Linked DNA regions of Piscinibacter gummiphilus. The protein of the gene in region 1 interacts with the protein of each later gene in a pairwise test. Links are inferred from orthologs where the notes say so. Each region holds a gene or a part of one and is shown in the gene's direction. Other genes may lie near its edges. The genes, in order: A4W93_RS12880 and A4W93_RS10050.

Region 1 (7,768 bases):
GCTCGCGGGCAACGTGGTGGCCGGCTGGCAGCTGGCGCGCGCGCTGCTCGTGGCCGAGGCGCAGCTCGCCAAGGGCGAGGGCGACACGGCCTTCCTGACCGCGAAGGTTGCCACGGCCCGCTTCTACGCCGAGCACATCCTGACCCGCGCCTCCAGCGTGCGTGCCGCGATCCTCGAGGGCGCCGACAGCGTCACCGCGCTCGCGCTCGACGCCTTCTGACACCGACCTTTCCGACCGGAGACCTCCCCGTGGCCCTGCCTCCCATCCTGCAGAACCTGCCGTTGCCCATCATCGGGTCGCCGCTGTTCATCGTCAGCAACCCGAAGCTCGTGATCGCGCAGTGCAAGGCCGGCGTGGTCGGGTCGATGCCGGCGCTGAACGCGCGCCCGGCCGAGCTGCTCGACGAGTGGCTCGCCGAGATCACCGAGGCCCTGGCGTCGCACAACCGCGCGAACCCGGACAAGCCCGCGGCCCCGTTCGCGATCAACCAGATCGTGCACAAGAGCAACGACCGGCTCGAGCACGACCTCGAGGTGTGCGCCAAGTACAAGGTGCCCATCGTGATCACGTCGCTGGGCGCGCGCACGGACGTCAACGACGCGGTGCACGCCTGGGGTGGTGTGGTGCTGCACGACATCATCAACAACTTCTTCGCGAAGAAGGCGATCGAGAAGGGTGCCGACGGCCTGATCGCGGTGGCGGCGGGCGCCGGCGGCCACGCCGGCGTGAAGAGCCCGTTCGCGCTGATCCAGGAGATCCGCGAGTGGTTCGACGGCCCGATCGCGCTCAGCGGCTCCATCGCCAGCGGCGGCGCGGTGCTGGCCGCCCAGGCCATGGGCGCCGACTTCGCCTACATCGGCTCGGCCTTCATCGCCACCGACGAGGCCCGCGCGGTCGACGCCTACAAGCAGATGATCGTCGACAGCACCAGCGACGACATCGTCTACAGCAACCTCTTCACCGGGGTGCACGGCAACTACCTGAAGGGCTCGATCGTCAACGCCGGGCTCGACCCCGAGAACCTGGCCGAGAGCGATTCGAGCAAGATGAGCTTCTCGGGCGGCGAGTCGAAGAAGGCCTGGAAGGACATCTGGGGCTGCGGCCAGGGCATCGGCCACATCAAGAAGGTGGTGCCGGCCGGCGAACTGGTCGCCCGCCTGGCGGCCGAGTACCACGAGGCGCGGGAGCGCCTGGCGCTGCGCTGACCTCCGGTCGGCGGGTCAGGCCGGGGAGGGCGCCTGGGGCTCCAGGTCGCAGTCGCACCCCTCGCCGGCCGCGATCCACCGCGGCGCGAAGCGCGCCGCCACCCGGGCCAGCCACGCCGGCCCGATGAACCGCTGTGGTTCGGTCACCACACCGCAGCGGTAGACCGACCCGGCCTCGTCCCAGACCAGCGCCGCACAGGCGCCGGTGCGCCGCCGGCTCACCAGCATGCCCGCCGGACACGGTTCCGCGAGGCAGCACACCCCGCAGCCATTGCAGGCGCTGCCCACCGGCGGCTTGGCCGGCGCGGTCGGATGGATCTGGATGATGCGGAAATCTGACATCGGGGTGACAGGGGACTCGCCCATTGTGCGGATGTGGTGTGAACGTGATCATTCAAACTGACGCTGCTTCCGCATCGGTGTTACAGTGCGATCCCAGACTCAGACAGGTCCTTCCCGTCCCCTTGTGTCACAGCAAGGCGGGTCGCAATCCGCAAACCGGTGCAGCCGTAACGCGGAAGGTTTATCAACCCACTACAGCGCCGGAAACCGGTGCGAAAGGTGAGCGAAAATGATGCAGGAATACAGGTCGAACTCGTACCTGTTCGGGGGCAATGCGCCTTACGTCGAAGAGATGTATGAGGCCTACCTCGACAACCCGGGCTCCGTGCCCGACAACTGGCGTGCCTATTTCGACGCCCTCCAGAACGTCCCGGCCGCCGATGGCAGCGCCTCTCGCGACGTCGCCCACGCCCCGGTCGTCGAATCCTTCGCGCAACGCGCCAAGGCCAACGCCTTCGGCAACAAGGCCAGCAACGCCGACCTCGCCATCGCGCACAAGCAGGTCCACGTCCAGTCCCTGATCGCCGCCTACCGGTTCCTCGGTTCGCGCTGGGCCGACCTCGACCCGCTCAAGCGCCAGGAACGTCCCAAGATCCCCGAACTCGAACCGGCGTTCTACGACCTGTCCGAGGCGGACATGGACCTCTCGTTCAGCGCCACGAACACCTACTTCTCCACCGCGGAGAACATGACCCTGCGCGAGATCGTGCAGGCCCTGCGCGAGACGTACTGCGGCTCCATCGGCGCCGAGTACATGCACATCACCGACCCGGCCGAGAAGCGCTGGTGGCAGCAGCGGCTGGAATCCATCCGCTCGAAGCCCAGCTTCAAGCCGGAAGAGAAGGTCAACATCCTCGAGCGCCTGACGGCGGCCGAGGGCCTCGAGCGCTACCTCCACACCAAGTACGTCGGCCAGAAGCGCTTCTCGCTCGAAGGCGGCGAGAGCTTCATCGCCTCGATGGACGAAGTGGTCCAGCGCTCCGGTGAAGTGGGCGTGCAGGAAATCGTGATCGGCATGGCCCACCGCGGCCGCCTGAACGTGCTGGTGAACACCCTGGGCAAGGCCCCGAAGGACCTGTTCTCCGAGTTCGACCACACCGCCCCCGAGAACCTCCCGTCCGGCGACGTGAAGTACCACCAGGGCTTCTCGAGCGACGTGTCCACCCGCGGCGGCCCGGTTCACCTGAGCCTGTCGTTCAACCCGTCCCACCTGGAAATCGTGAACCCGGTGGTCGAGGGTTCGGTGAAGGCCCGCCTGGACCGCCGCGGCGACCAGGAAGGCGACACGGTGCTGCCGGTGCTCGTGCACGGCGACGCCGCGTTCGCCGGCCAGGGTGTCGTGATGGAAACGCTGGCGCTGGCCCAGACCCGTGGCTACTACACGGGCGGCACGCTGCACATCGTCATCAACAACCAGATCGGCTTCACCACCAGCGACCCGCGCGACACGCGTTCCACGCTGTACTGCACCGACGTCGTCAAGATGATCGAGGCCCCGGTGCTGCACGTGAACGGCGACGATCCCGAAGCCGTGGTGCTCGCCACGCGCCTCGCGCTCGACTACCGCCAGGAGTTCAACAAGGACGTCGTCGTCGACATCGTCTGCTTCCGCAAGCTCGGCCACAACGAACAGGACACCCCGGCGCTCACGCAGCCGCTGATGTACAAGTCGATCGGCAAGCACCCGGGCACGCGCAAGCTGTACGGCGACAAGCTGGTCGCCAACGGCACGCTGAAGAACGAAGGTCCGGACGACCTCGTCAAGACGTACCGCGCCGCGATGGACGCCGGCAAGCACACGGTCGACCCGGTACTCACGAACTACAAGAGCAAGTACGCCGTCGACTGGTCGCCGTTCCTGAACAAGAAGTGGACCGACTCGGCCGACACGGCCCTGCCGTCCGCCGAGATCAAGCGCCTGGCCGAACGCCTGACGACCGTGCCGAACGGCTTCAAGCCGCACGCGCTGGTCGAGAAGGTGCTGGCCGACCGCGCCGCGATGGGCCGGGGCGAGATCAACGTCGACTGGGGCATGGCCGAGTCGCTCGCCTACGCCTCGCTCGTGGCCAGCGGCTACCCGGTGCGCCTGTCGGGTGAAGACTGCGGCCGCGGCACGTTCACGCACCGCCACGCGGTGCTGCACGACCAGAACCGCGAGAAGTGGGACGAAGGCACCTGGACCTCGCTGCAGCACGTGGCCGACGGCCAGGCTCCGTTCGTCGTGATCGACTCGCTGCTGTCCGAAGAGGCCGTGCTCGGCTTCGAATACGGCTACGCCAGCGCCGACCCGAACACGCTCGTGATCTGGGAAGCCCAGTTCGGCGACTTCACCAACGGCGCGCAGGTCGTGATCGACCAGTTCATCGCCTCCGGCGAAGTGAAGTGGGGCCGCGCGAACGGCCTGACGATGCTGCTGCCGCACGGCTACGAAGGCCAGGGTCCGGAGCACTCGTCGGCCCGCCTCGAGCGCTTCATGCAGCTCGCCGCGGACAACAACATGCAGATCGTGCAGCCCACCACGGCCAGCCAGATCTTCCACGTGCTCCGTCGCCAGATGGTGCGCATGTTCCGCAAGCCGCTGGTGGTCATGTCGCCGAAGTCGCTGCTGCGTGCCAAGGACGCGGGTTCGCCGCTGTCCGAGTTCACGAAGGGCGAGTTCCGCACCGTCATCGGTCCGGACCGTTCGGAGATCGAGGCCGACAAGGTCAAGCGCGTGATCGCCTGCTCGGGCAAGGTCGCCTACGACCTGATCAAGCGCCGCGACGAGAAGAAGGCGTGGGACACGGTGATCGTCCGCGTGGAACAGCTGTACCCGTTCCCGCACAAGGCGTTCGCCGCCGAGATGAAGCGTTTCCCGAACGCGACCGAAGTGATCTGGGCGCAGGACGAGCCGCAGAACCAGGGTGCCTGGTTCTTCGTGCAGCACTACATCCACGAGAACATGGTCGAAGGCCAGAAGCTCGGTTACGCCGGCCGTCCGGCGTCCGCTTCGCCGGCCGTGGGTTATGCCCACCTGCACCAGGAGCAGCAGAAGGCGCTGCTCGACCAGGCGTTCGGCAAGCTCAAGGGCTTCGTGCTCTCGAAGTGATGTGACGAGGCGCGGGATGGGCGCGAGGGGCGGATGCCCCCGGCCGTCCCCCGCGCCGCACCACTTCGTCTCCCCCCAAATTCTGGAAGAACAACATGGCAATCGTTGAAGTCAAGGTCCCGCAGCTGTCCGAATCCGTGGCCGAAGCCACCCTGCTGCAGTGGAAGAAGAAGCCGGGCGAAGCTGTCGCCCTCGATGAAATCCTCGTCGAAATCGAAACCGACAAGGTCGTGCTCGAAGTGCCGGCCCCCGCTGCCGGCGTGATGGCCCAGCTCGTCAAGAACGACGGCGAAAGCTGCACGAGCGATGAAGTCATCGCCAAGATCGACACCGACGCGTCGGCCCAGGTGAGCCCGCTCGAGATCAAGCCGGTGCCGGCCTCGGCACCCGCCGCCGCGCCTGCCGCCGCCGGTGGCAACAAGGGCGACGTGGCCATGCCCGCCGCCGCCAAGCTGCTCGCCGAGAACAACCTGGCCGCAAGCAGCGTCGCCGGCACCGGCAAGGATGGCCGCGTGACGAAGGGCGACGTGCTCGGCGCCATCGAAGGTGGCGCGAAGGCCGCTGCCCCGGCCGCCAAGGCCGTGTCGGCCCCGGTGCCCGCCGCCGTGTCGAAGCCGCTGCCCGCCGTGGCCGCGCCCGTCCAGCAGAACCTGGGTGATCGCCCGGAACAGCGCGTGCCGATGAGCCGCCTGCGCGCCCGCATCGCCGAGCGCCTGGTGCAGTCGCAATCCACCAACGCCATCCTGACCACGTTCAACGAAGTGAACATGGCCCCGGTGATGGAGATGCGCAAGAAGTTCCAGGAGAAGTTCGAGAAGGAACACGGCGTCAAGCTCGGCTTCATGAGCTTCTTCGTGAAGGCCGCGGTGCACGCCCTCAAGAAGTACCCGATCGTCAACGCCTCGGTCGACGGCAACGACATCGTCTACCACGGCTACTTCGACATCGGCATCGCCGTGGGCTCGCCGCGCGGCCTCGTGGTGCCGGTGCTGCGCAACGTCGACCAGATGACGTTCGCCGACATCGAGAAGAAGATCGCCGAGTTCGGCGCCAAGGCCCGTGACGGCAAGCTGTCCCTCGAGGAACTGACCGGCGGCACGTTCTCGATCTCGAACGGCGGCACCTTCGGCTCCATGCTGTCGACCCCGATCATCAACCCGCCCCAGTCGGCCATCCTCGGCGTGCACGCCACGAAGGACCGCGCCGTCGTCGAGAACGGCCAAGTGGTCGTCCGTCCGATGAACTACCTGGCGATGAGCTACGACCACCGCATCATCGACGGCCGCGAAGCCGTGCTGTCGCTCGTGGCCATGAAGGAAGCGCTGGAAGACCCGGCCCGCCTGCTGTTCGACATCTGAGGACGACACCATGAGCAAGCAATTCGACGTGGTCGTCATCGGCGGCGGCCCCGGTGGTTACATCGCGGCCATCCGCGCGGCGCAGCTCGGTTTCAACACCGCCTGCATCGACGAATGGAAGAACGAGAAGGGCGGCCCGGCCCCGGGCGGCACCTGCACGAACGTGGGCTGCATTCCCTCGAAGGCGCTGCTGCAGTCCAGCGAGCACTTCGAGCAGGCCGGCCATCATTTCGCCGACCACGGCATCGGCCTGAAGGACCTGAGCATCGACGTCGCGAAGATGCTGGGCCGCAAGGACACCGTCGTGAAGCAGAACAACGACGGCATCCTGTACCTGTTCAAGAAGAACAAGGTCACGTTCTTCCACGGTCGCGGCTCCTTCGTGAAGGCCGCTGACGGCGGCTACGAGCTGAAGGTCGCCGGCGCCGCCGAGGAAACCATCACCGCGAAGCACGTCGTGGTCGCCACGGGCTCCAACCCCCGTGCGCTGCCCGGCGCCGCATTCGACGAGGAGAACATCCTCTCGAACGACGGTGCGCTGCGCATCCCCGCCGTGCCGAAGAAGCTCGGCGTGATCGGCGCCGGCGTGATCGGCCTGGAAATGGGCTCGGTGTGGCGCCGCCTCGGCGCGGAAGTCACCGTGCTCGAAGCACTGCCGGTGTTCCTGGGCGCGGTCGACGAGACCATCGCCAAGGAAGCCCAGAAGGCGCTGAAGAAGCAGGGCCTGAACATCGAGGTCGGTGTCAAGATCTCCGAGGTCAAGAGCGACAAGAAGGGCGTGACCGTCGCCTACGCGAACGCGAAGGGCGAGGCGCAGACCCTGGCGGTCGACAAGCTGATCGTGTCCATCGGCCGTGTGCCGAACACCATCGGCCTGAACGCTGAAAGCGTGGGCCTGAAGCTCGACGAACGCGGCGCCATCGCCGTGGACGACGACTGCAAGACCAACCTGCCGAACGTCTGGGCCATCGGTGACGTCGTGCGCGGCCCGATGCTCGCGCACAAGGCGGAAGAGGAAGGTGTGGCCGTGGCCGAGCGCATCGCCGGCCAGCACGGGCACGTCAACTTCAACACCGTGCCGTGGGTCATCTACACGTCGCCGGAAATCGCGTGGGTGGGCCAGACCGAGCAGCAGCTCAAGGCCGAAGGCCGCGCGTACAAGGCCGGCAGCTTCCCGTTCATGGCCAACGGCCGTGCACGTGCGCTGGGTGACACCACGGGCCTCGTGAAGGTCATCGCCGACGCGAAGACCGACGAGATCCTGGGCGTGCACATGGTGGGGCCGTACGTGTCCGAGCTGATCGCCGAGGCGGTAGTCGCGATGGAGTTCAAGGCCTCGGCCGAGGACATCGCGCGCATCTGCCACGCGCACCCGTCGCTGAGCGAGGCGACGAAGGAAGCCGCCCTGGCGGTGGACAAGCGCACGCTCAACTTCTGACCGGCGCGTTCGAGGTGGGAGTTCGCGACCTCTACGCGCAGACGCTCGCTGAAAAGGGCTTCAAGGCGGACCCCGCGCAACTGCGCGCGGTGGACGCCCTGGAGCGCTGCGAGAACGAGTGGCTCGACTACAAGGCCCGGCGCAGCAATGCGCTGACCAAGATGTTGCGCCACCCGCCCATTCCGCGTGGCGTCTACATGCACGGCGGGGTGGGGCGGGGCAAGAGCTTCCTGATGGACTGCTTCTTCACGTCCGTCCCGCTCACCCGCAAGACCCGCCTGCACTTCCACGAGTTCATGCGCGAGGTGCACCGCGAACTGGGCGAGCTCCAGGGCG
Region 2 (7,315 bases), 680 kb from region 1 along the record:
CACCGCCAGGCCCACCACGATGACGAGGGTGACTCGGGCGAACAGCGTGCGGGGCATCAGGCGGGACAGCATCGGGGCTCCGGGGGCGAGGTCAGGCGAGCGTGATCGACACGTCGATGTTGCCGCGCGAGGCCTTCGAGTACGGGCAGGTCTCGTGGGCGGTGTCGACGATGGCGTGCGCCACGGCGCGGTCGAGGCCGGGCAGGCTCACCCGCAGGCGGGCCTGCAGGAAGTAGCCGCCCGCGCCGGTGCCCAGGTCGACCTCGGCGTCCACCGCCGTGTCGGCCGGCAGCGCCACGTGGCGGGCCTTGGCGGCCAGGCCCATCGCGCCGATGAAACACGCCGACCAGCCGGCCGCGAAGAGCTGCTCGGGGTTCGTGCCCGAACCGGGCGCGCCCGGGGGCGTGAGGGCCAGGTTCAGGCGGCCGTCGTCGCTGCGGGATTCGCCGCTGCGGCCGCCGGTGGTGTGGGTCTTGCCGGTGTAGAGGACTTGCTGGATGCGGGGCATGAAAGGCTCCTGTGGGTGGGTGACGGGGCGGATGATCGTCCCGTCACCCCCGCCGCGGGGGCCTTCCGATGGCACTGTGTACCTGCCCGGGCAAGTCGACACAGTACGTTACTTTGCCGGGGCCGTGGCGACCAGCGCCGCGGCGAAATCGGCCTGCAGGTCGGCGTAGTCCTCGATGCCCACCGACAGGCGGATCAGCGATTCGGCGATGCCCATCGACTGGCGCCGCGCCTGGCCCATCTCGAAGAAGATGGTGTGGGCGACGGGGATGGCCAGCGTGCGGTTGTCGCCCAGGTGGCTCGACTTGATGATGACCTTCAGGGCGTCGAGGAACGCGAACAGGTCACGGCCCTCGTCCACCTCGAAGCTCAGCAGCGCGCCGAAGTGGCGGAACAGCCCCTTCGCCCGCTGGTGCTGCGGGTGCCCCGGCAGGCCCGGGTAGTGCACCGCCTTCACGCCCGGCTGCGCCTGCAGCCAGGTGGCCAGGCGCAGCGCGTTGTCGCAGGCGCGGTCCAGGCGCAGTGCCAGGGTCTCGGCGCCCGTGGCGATGCGGTGGGCGTTTTCACCGGAGAGCGTGCCGCCCGTGTCGCGCAGGCCCTTCTTGCGCACCTGCAGCAGCCCCCAGCCGGCCGGCGGGCCCTTCTTGTACGAGTCGTGGATGTTGGGGTACTTCGTCCAGTCGTACGTGCCCGTGTCCGTCACGGCGCCACCCAGCGCATTGCCGTGCCCGCTGATCGACTTCGTCAGCGAGTTGACCGAGAGGCCGGCACCCACGGCGCCCGGGCGGAACAGGTACGGCGTGGTCATCGTGTTGTCGACCACGAACAGCAGGCCGCGCTCGGCACAGAGGCGGCCGATGCCCTCCAGGTCGGCCACCTGGGTGCGCGGGTTGGCGATGGTTTCGGTGAAGACGATGCGGGTTTCCGGGCGGATCGCCCGGGCGACCTCGGCCGCGTCGGTGGCGTCCACCATCGTCACCTCGCAGCCGATGGCCTCGAGCTGCTGCATCAGGCTGTTGGAGTTGCCGAACAGGAACTGGCTGGAGACGACGTGGTCGCCCCGGCGCAGCAGCGACCAGAACACCGCGGCGATGCCGGCCATGCCGCTGCTGAACGACACGGTGCCCGTGCCCTCCTCCATCATCGTGATCTTGCGCTCGACGGCGCCGAGCGTCGGGCTGCCCTGGCGGCCGTAGACGTGGCCGCTGCGTTCGCCCTGGAACACGGCGACGAGGTCGCGGGCGTTGTCGTAGCCGAAGGCCACGGCGGTGTGGATCGGCTCGTGGGTGGCACCATGCTCCACGCCCTTGAAATGGTCGGCGTGCAGCAGGCGGGTGGTGAGGCCGAGGGTCATCGAAAGTCTCCTGGAAAGCGTCGTCGGCGAGAATCGCGGTCTGTCGATTCGATTTCACCATGATTGTCCTCAAGAACATCACGCTGCGCCGCGGCACCAAGGTCGTGCTGCAGGATGCCAGCGTCACGCTGCAACCCGGCGAGAAGGTCGGCCTGATCGGCCGCAACGGCGCCGGCAAGTCGTCGCTGTTTTCGCTGCTGGCGCAGCGCCTGCAATCCGACGCGGGCGACGTGTCCATCCCGCCGCGCTGGCGCATGGCCGAGGTCGCCCAGTCGATGCCCGAGACCGACCAGCCCGCCACCGACTTCGTGCTGGAGGGCGACACCCGCCTGATGGAGGCCAACGCGGCCCTGGCGGCGGCCGAGGCGGCCGACGACGGCAACGCCATGGCCGAGGCCCACCAGGCCATCGCCGAGGCGGGTGGCTTCGAGGCGCGCCCGAAGGCGCAGGCGCTGCTGATGGGCCTCGGGTTCCGCATCGACCAGGTGGACGACCCGGTGAACAGCTTCTCGGGCGGCTGGCGCATGCGCCTGCAACTGGCCCGCGCGCTGATGTGCCCGGCCGACCTGATGCTGCTCGACGAACCCACGAACCACCTGGACCTGGACGCCCTCGTCTGGCTGGAAGCGTGGCTGCAGCGGTACGAAGGCACGATGATCGTCATCAGCCACGACCGCGAGTTCCTCGACGCCATCACCAAGGTCACGGTGCACCTCGACGAGGCGCGCCTGACCCGCTACACCGGCAACTACACGGCGTTCGAGGAGATGCGCGCCGAGCGGCTGGTGCAGGCCCAGGCCAACTACGCGAAGCAGCAGGAGCGCATGGCGCACCTGCAGAAGTTCATCGACCGCTTCAAGGCCAAGGCCAGCAAGGCCAAGCAGGCGCAGAGCCGCGTGAAGGCGCTGGCCCGCATGGAAAAGCTGGGGCCGGTGCTCACGAGCAGCGACTTCCAGTTCGAGTTCCGCGAGCCCGTGAGCCTGCCGAACCCGATGCTCGCGTTCTCGATGATGACCTGCGGCTACGACGGCGTGCCCATCGTGCACGACATCAACCGCTCGGTGCTGGCCGGCCAGCGCATCGGCATCCTCGGTGCGAACGGCCAGGGCAAGTCCACGCTCGTGAAGACCATCGCGAAGGACATCCCGCTGATCTCGGGCGAGGTCACCGAAGGCAAGGGCCTGTCGATCGGCTACTTCGCGCAGCAGGAGCTCGACGTGCTGCAGCTCGACGACGGCCCGCTGATGCACATGGTGCGCCTCGCGCGCGACGTGGGTCCGCCGGGGCGCGAGCAGGAACTGCGCGACTTCCTCGGCTCGTTCCGCTTCGTGGGCGACATGGTCACGCAATCCGTCGGTTCGCTCAGCGGCGGCGAGAAGGCGCGCCTGGTGCTCGCGATGCTGGTGTGGCAGCGCCCCAACCTGCTGCTGATGGACGAGCCGACCAACCACCTGGACCTCACCACCCGCGAGGCGCTGAGCATGGCGCTCAACGAGTTCGAGGGCACCGTGATGCTGGTGAGCCACGACCGCGCGCTGCTGCGCGAGGTGTGCGATGAGTTCTGGCTCGTGAGCGGCGGCGAGGTCAAGCCCTTCGACGGCGACCTCGACGACTACCAGAAGTGGTTGCTCGAGACCTCCCGCGAGATGGCCAAGGCCGCGCGCGAGGCCGGCTCGGCGAAGGTCAAGGCGCAGAAGGCCGCGGCCTCGGCCGGCAAGGACGACCGCAAGGCGAGCGCCCAGCAGCGCCAGAAGGCCGCCGACCAGGCCAAGCCGCTCAAGACCGAACTGGCCCAGGTGGAGCGCCGCATCGAGACGCTCTCGCAGGAGAAGGCCAACATCGAGGCGGCCGCGGCCGGGGCCGGCGTGAGCCCGGCGCAGCGCGTCGAACAGGGCAAGCGGCTCAAGCAGATCGACGTCGACACCGCCGCGGCCGAGTCGCGGTGGCTGGAGCTGACCGAGGCGCTGGACGCGCTCTCGCCCCCCTGATCACCCGAGGCGGAACGAACTCACCGCGGCCACCAGCCGGTCCGCCTGCTGCCGCAGGCTGTCGGCCGCCGCGGCCGATTCCTCCACCAGCGCGGCGTTCTGCTGCGTGACCTGGTCGAGTTCGGCGACAGCGTCGCTCACATGGCCGATGCCGGCGGTCTGCTCGACCGTGGCGTGGCCGATGCCGGCGATCAGGTCGCTCACGCGGCGCACCTGGGCCACGATGTCGGTCATCGTGTGGCCCGCGTCGCCCACGAGGCGTGTGCCCTCCTCCACCTTCTCGACGCTCGCGCCGATCAGTGCCTTGATCTCCCGGGCGGCCTCCGCGCTGCGTTGCGCGAGCGACCGCACCTCGCCGGCCACCACGGCGAAGCCGCGGCCCTGCTCACCCGCCCGGGCCGCTTCCACGGCCGCGTTCAGCGCGAGGATGTTCGTCTGGAAGGCGATGCCGTCGATGACCCCGATGATGTCGCCGATGCGGCGCGAACGGCTGGCGATGTCGTCCATCGTGGCCACCACCTGCGCCATCACCTCGCCGCCGCGCGACGCGACCGAACTCGCCGAGCCGGCGAGGTCGGCGGCCGCCTTCGCGTTGTCCGCGTTCGCGCGCACCGTCTCGGCGATCTGGTGCATCGACGCGGCGGTGCGCTGCAGGTTGGCCGCCTGCTCCTCGGTGCGCTGGCTCAGGTCCGCATTGCCGGCGGCGATCTGGTCGGAGCCCGTGGCGATCGAGTCGCTCGACGCCTTGATGCTGTGCACCACCCCGGCCAGCTGCTGCATCGACGTGCCGAGCGCGCCCGCGAGGCGGCCGATCTCGTCCTGCGTGCCCACGCGCACGGCGAACGACAGGTCGCCGCGGGCCAGGGCCTCCGTGGCGGCCAGCGCGTCCTTCACGGCGCCCGACGTGGTGCGGGTGATCGTGACGACGATCCACAGCACCCCGAGCGCGCCCAGCGCGAGGCCGGTGGCGAGCAGCGCCAGCGTCGTGCGCGCCCGGCGGGCCTCGCCGTCGAGCGAGGCCTGCAGGCGTTCGAAGGCCACGCCGCCCAGCGCGAACTGGGCGTCGATGTGGCCGGTCATGGCCTTGAAGTAGTCGCCCGAGGCCATCGGCGTGGCCCCCGACGACACCACCTCGCTCTCGGCGAGCTGCGCGGCCGCACCGGCGGCGCGCGTGGCGTCGGCGATGGCCGCGGCCAGTGCCTCGTCGTGCGGCCGGGCGTCGCCGGCCTTGTCGAAGGCGATCTGCACCCGACGGGTGCGCTTGCGCACCTGATCGAGCAGCGCGGTGAGCGGCTGGCGCTCGTCCGCATCCACCGACCCGCCCGCCAGCAGCGCCGCGCCCCGCGCACGCGCCTGGCCCATCAGTTCGGACAGCTCGGGCAGTTCCGCGAGCACGGCCACGTTGAGGAAGTGCACGCCCGGATCCGGGTTCAACGACAGCGTGGACACGTCGGCGAGGTCGCCCAGCAGCGTGAGCGCCTCGGCGACGAGCGCGGTGTGCCGCGCGAAACTCTGGGCGGGGCTCACCTTCCCGCCGTCCACGTCGCCCGCCAGCGTCTGCCAGCCGATCTGCAGCGCGTCGCGGCGCTCGCCGAGGCGCTGCGTGCCATACGGCTTCGTCGACTCGAGCACCTGCTTCAGCGCCTCGCCCACGGCCTTCTGTTTCTCGGCGCGGGCCGCCCCCTTGGCCGTGTCGCCACCCAGCACCGACGCGGTGAGGCCGCGGTGCTGCTGCGTCAGCTGCACGAGCCTGAGCACGTCGGCGGCCGGGCCCATGCCCGCCTGCTGCTGCTCGATCGCGCGGAGCCGCGCGACGTTCGTCGCGACAACCATCGCCGTCGGCGGCGCCACCATGGCCACGGCCAGCCCGCCCAGCACGGCGAACTTCTGCCACATCTTCAGCTTCCCCACCCACCGCTTCATCACGTCCACCCTTGCTCCACTCGAAGGAATTTTCATGGTGGGTTTCGACGCACGCGGCATGCCAGTGCAGCCCCGCGAGCGTGACGGATCACCGCATGCGCGAAAGGGTTTTAAAGATCGAACGATTACATCGCTCACGATTCAATTTACAGTCCACCCCATGGATGCCACACCGATCCCCACCCCGACGACCGACGCCGACCGCTGGCTCGAGCTGGACCGCCAGCTGTGCTTCGCGCTGTACTCGACGTCGCTCGCGATGACGAAGCGGTACAAGCCGCTGCTCGCGCCGCTCGGGGTGACGTACCCGCAGTACCTCGTGCTGCTCGTGCTGTGGCAGCACCGCGAACTGGGCGTGGCCGAACTCGGCGAGCGCCTGTTCCTCGACTTCGGCACGCTGAGCCCGCTGCTCAAGCGCATGGAGGCCTCGGGCTGGCTGGTGCGCACCCGCGACACCCGCGACGAACGCCGCGTGCGCGTGCGCCTCACCGAGTCCGGCGAGGCGCTGCGCCAGACGGCACGCACCGTGCCGCCGCAGCTGGCCGACGCGATGCAGTGCCACCTCGACGAGATCACGTCCCTCACCCAACGCCTCCAGCAGCTGCGTGCGCAGCTGCTGGGTGCTTCCGCCCCCGATGCGCCCGAAGCGCATTGATCCTTCCGTTCGTCACCGCAGTACCCCTTCCACACAGGAGCCCACCATGAGCCTCGAAAAAGTCCTCTACACCGCCACCGCCACCTCCACCGGCGGCCGCGAAGGCACGTCCAAGTCGTCCGACGGCGTGCTCGACGTCAAGCTGACCACCCCGAAGGAACTGGGCGGCAACGGCGCCGTCGGCACCAACCCGGAACAGCTGTTCGCCGCGGGCTACTCGGCCTGCTTCATCGGCGCGATGAAGGTCGTCGCCGGCAAGATGAAGGTCGCGCTGCCGGCCGACACGTCGATCACCGCGAACGTCGGCATCGGCCCGATCCCCACCGGCTTCAGCATCCAGGCCGAGCTGAAGATCACGATCCCCGGCGTCGAGCGTGCCGTCGCCGAGCAGATCGTGCAGGCCGCCCACCAGGTGTGCCCGTACTCGAACGCCACCCGCGGCAACATCGACGTGACGCTGACGGTCGTCTAAGTCCGTCCCATCAGGGCCAGCATCAGCTCGATGCGGGCCTTCGCGGGCGTGAGGTCGCCCGCGCCGGGGAAGTCACCCGGCCGCTCGGCGACCTCGCCCCGCGCGCAGCGCGTCGCGCGCCACACCGTGACGCCGGCCGCCTGCGCCTCGTGCAGCGAACGTTGCATCGCCTCGTGCAGCGTGCCGCTGCCGGTGCCCACCGCCACGATCCCCTTCGCCCCGATCGCGCGCAGCGCGTCCACCACGGCGCCGTCCGCGCCCGCGTGGCTCGTGACCAGGTCCACGCGCGGCCAGGTGCCCACGTCCGGAGGCAGGTGGGTCGCGCCCAGCGGCCGGTCCGACGGCACCTCGCGCAGCCAGGTCACCTTCCCGTCCGCGACCGCACCGAGCGGTCCCGCGTCGCCGCCATCGAACGC

Evidence for each region.
Region 2: the proteins of A4W93_RS12880 (region 1) and A4W93_RS10050 interact in binary tests that used the Escherichia coli proteins (3 or more experiments, as listed by UniProt). The link is inferred for Piscinibacter gummiphilus from one-to-one orthologs.

What each region holds. Positions count from the first base shown.
Region 1 is NZ_CP015118.1:2,881,304-2,889,071, forward strand. Bases 1,397-4,836 are described here. They hold A4W93_RS12880 (2-oxoglutarate dehydrogenase E1 component), read left to right. Parts: upstream 1,397-1,777; coding sequence 1,778-4,636; downstream 4,637-4,836. Other genes in these bases: A4W93_RS12875 (hypothetical protein), read right to left, coding at 1,397-1,548; odhB (2-oxoglutarate dehydrogenase complex dihydrolipoyllysine-residue succinyltransferase), read left to right, coding at 4,732-4,836. Outside these bases: A4W93_RS12865 (acyl-CoA dehydrogenase), read left to right, coding at 1-220; A4W93_RS12870 (NAD(P)H-dependent flavin oxidoreductase), read left to right, coding at 250-1,206; more of A4W93_RS12875, read right to left, coding at 1,222-1,396; more of odhB, read left to right, coding at 4,837-5,994; lpdA (dihydrolipoyl dehydrogenase), read left to right, coding at 6,005-7,432; cell division protein ZapE, read left to right, coding at 7,447-7,768. UniProt on the Escherichia coli protein: E1 component of the 2-oxoglutarate dehydrogenase (OGDH) complex which catalyzes the decarboxylation of 2-oxoglutarate, the first step in the conversion of 2-oxoglutarate to succinyl-CoA and CO(2).
Region 2 is NZ_CP015118.1:2,199,873-2,207,187, reverse strand. The notes cover bases 1,398-4,384. They hold A4W93_RS10050 (ABC-F family ATP-binding cassette domain-containing protein), read left to right. Parts: upstream 1,398-1,920; coding sequence 1,921-3,849; downstream 3,850-4,384. Other genes in these bases: A4W93_RS10045 (methyl-accepting chemotaxis protein), read right to left, coding at 3,850-4,384; A4W93_RS10055 (cystathionine gamma-synthase family protein), read right to left, coding at 1,398-1,861. Outside these bases: A4W93_RS10065 (ATP-binding protein), read right to left, coding at 1-72; A4W93_RS10060 (organic hydroperoxide resistance protein), read right to left, coding at 92-508; more of A4W93_RS10055, read right to left, coding at 617-1,397; more of A4W93_RS10045, read right to left, coding at 4,385-5,772; A4W93_RS10040 (MarR family winged helix-turn-helix transcriptional regulator), read left to right, coding at 5,933-6,427; A4W93_RS10035 (organic hydroperoxide resistance protein), read left to right, coding at 6,474-6,899; A4W93_RS10030 (asparaginase), read right to left, coding at 6,896-7,315. UniProt on the Escherichia coli protein: Genetic data indicate it may be involved in ribosome assembly or function.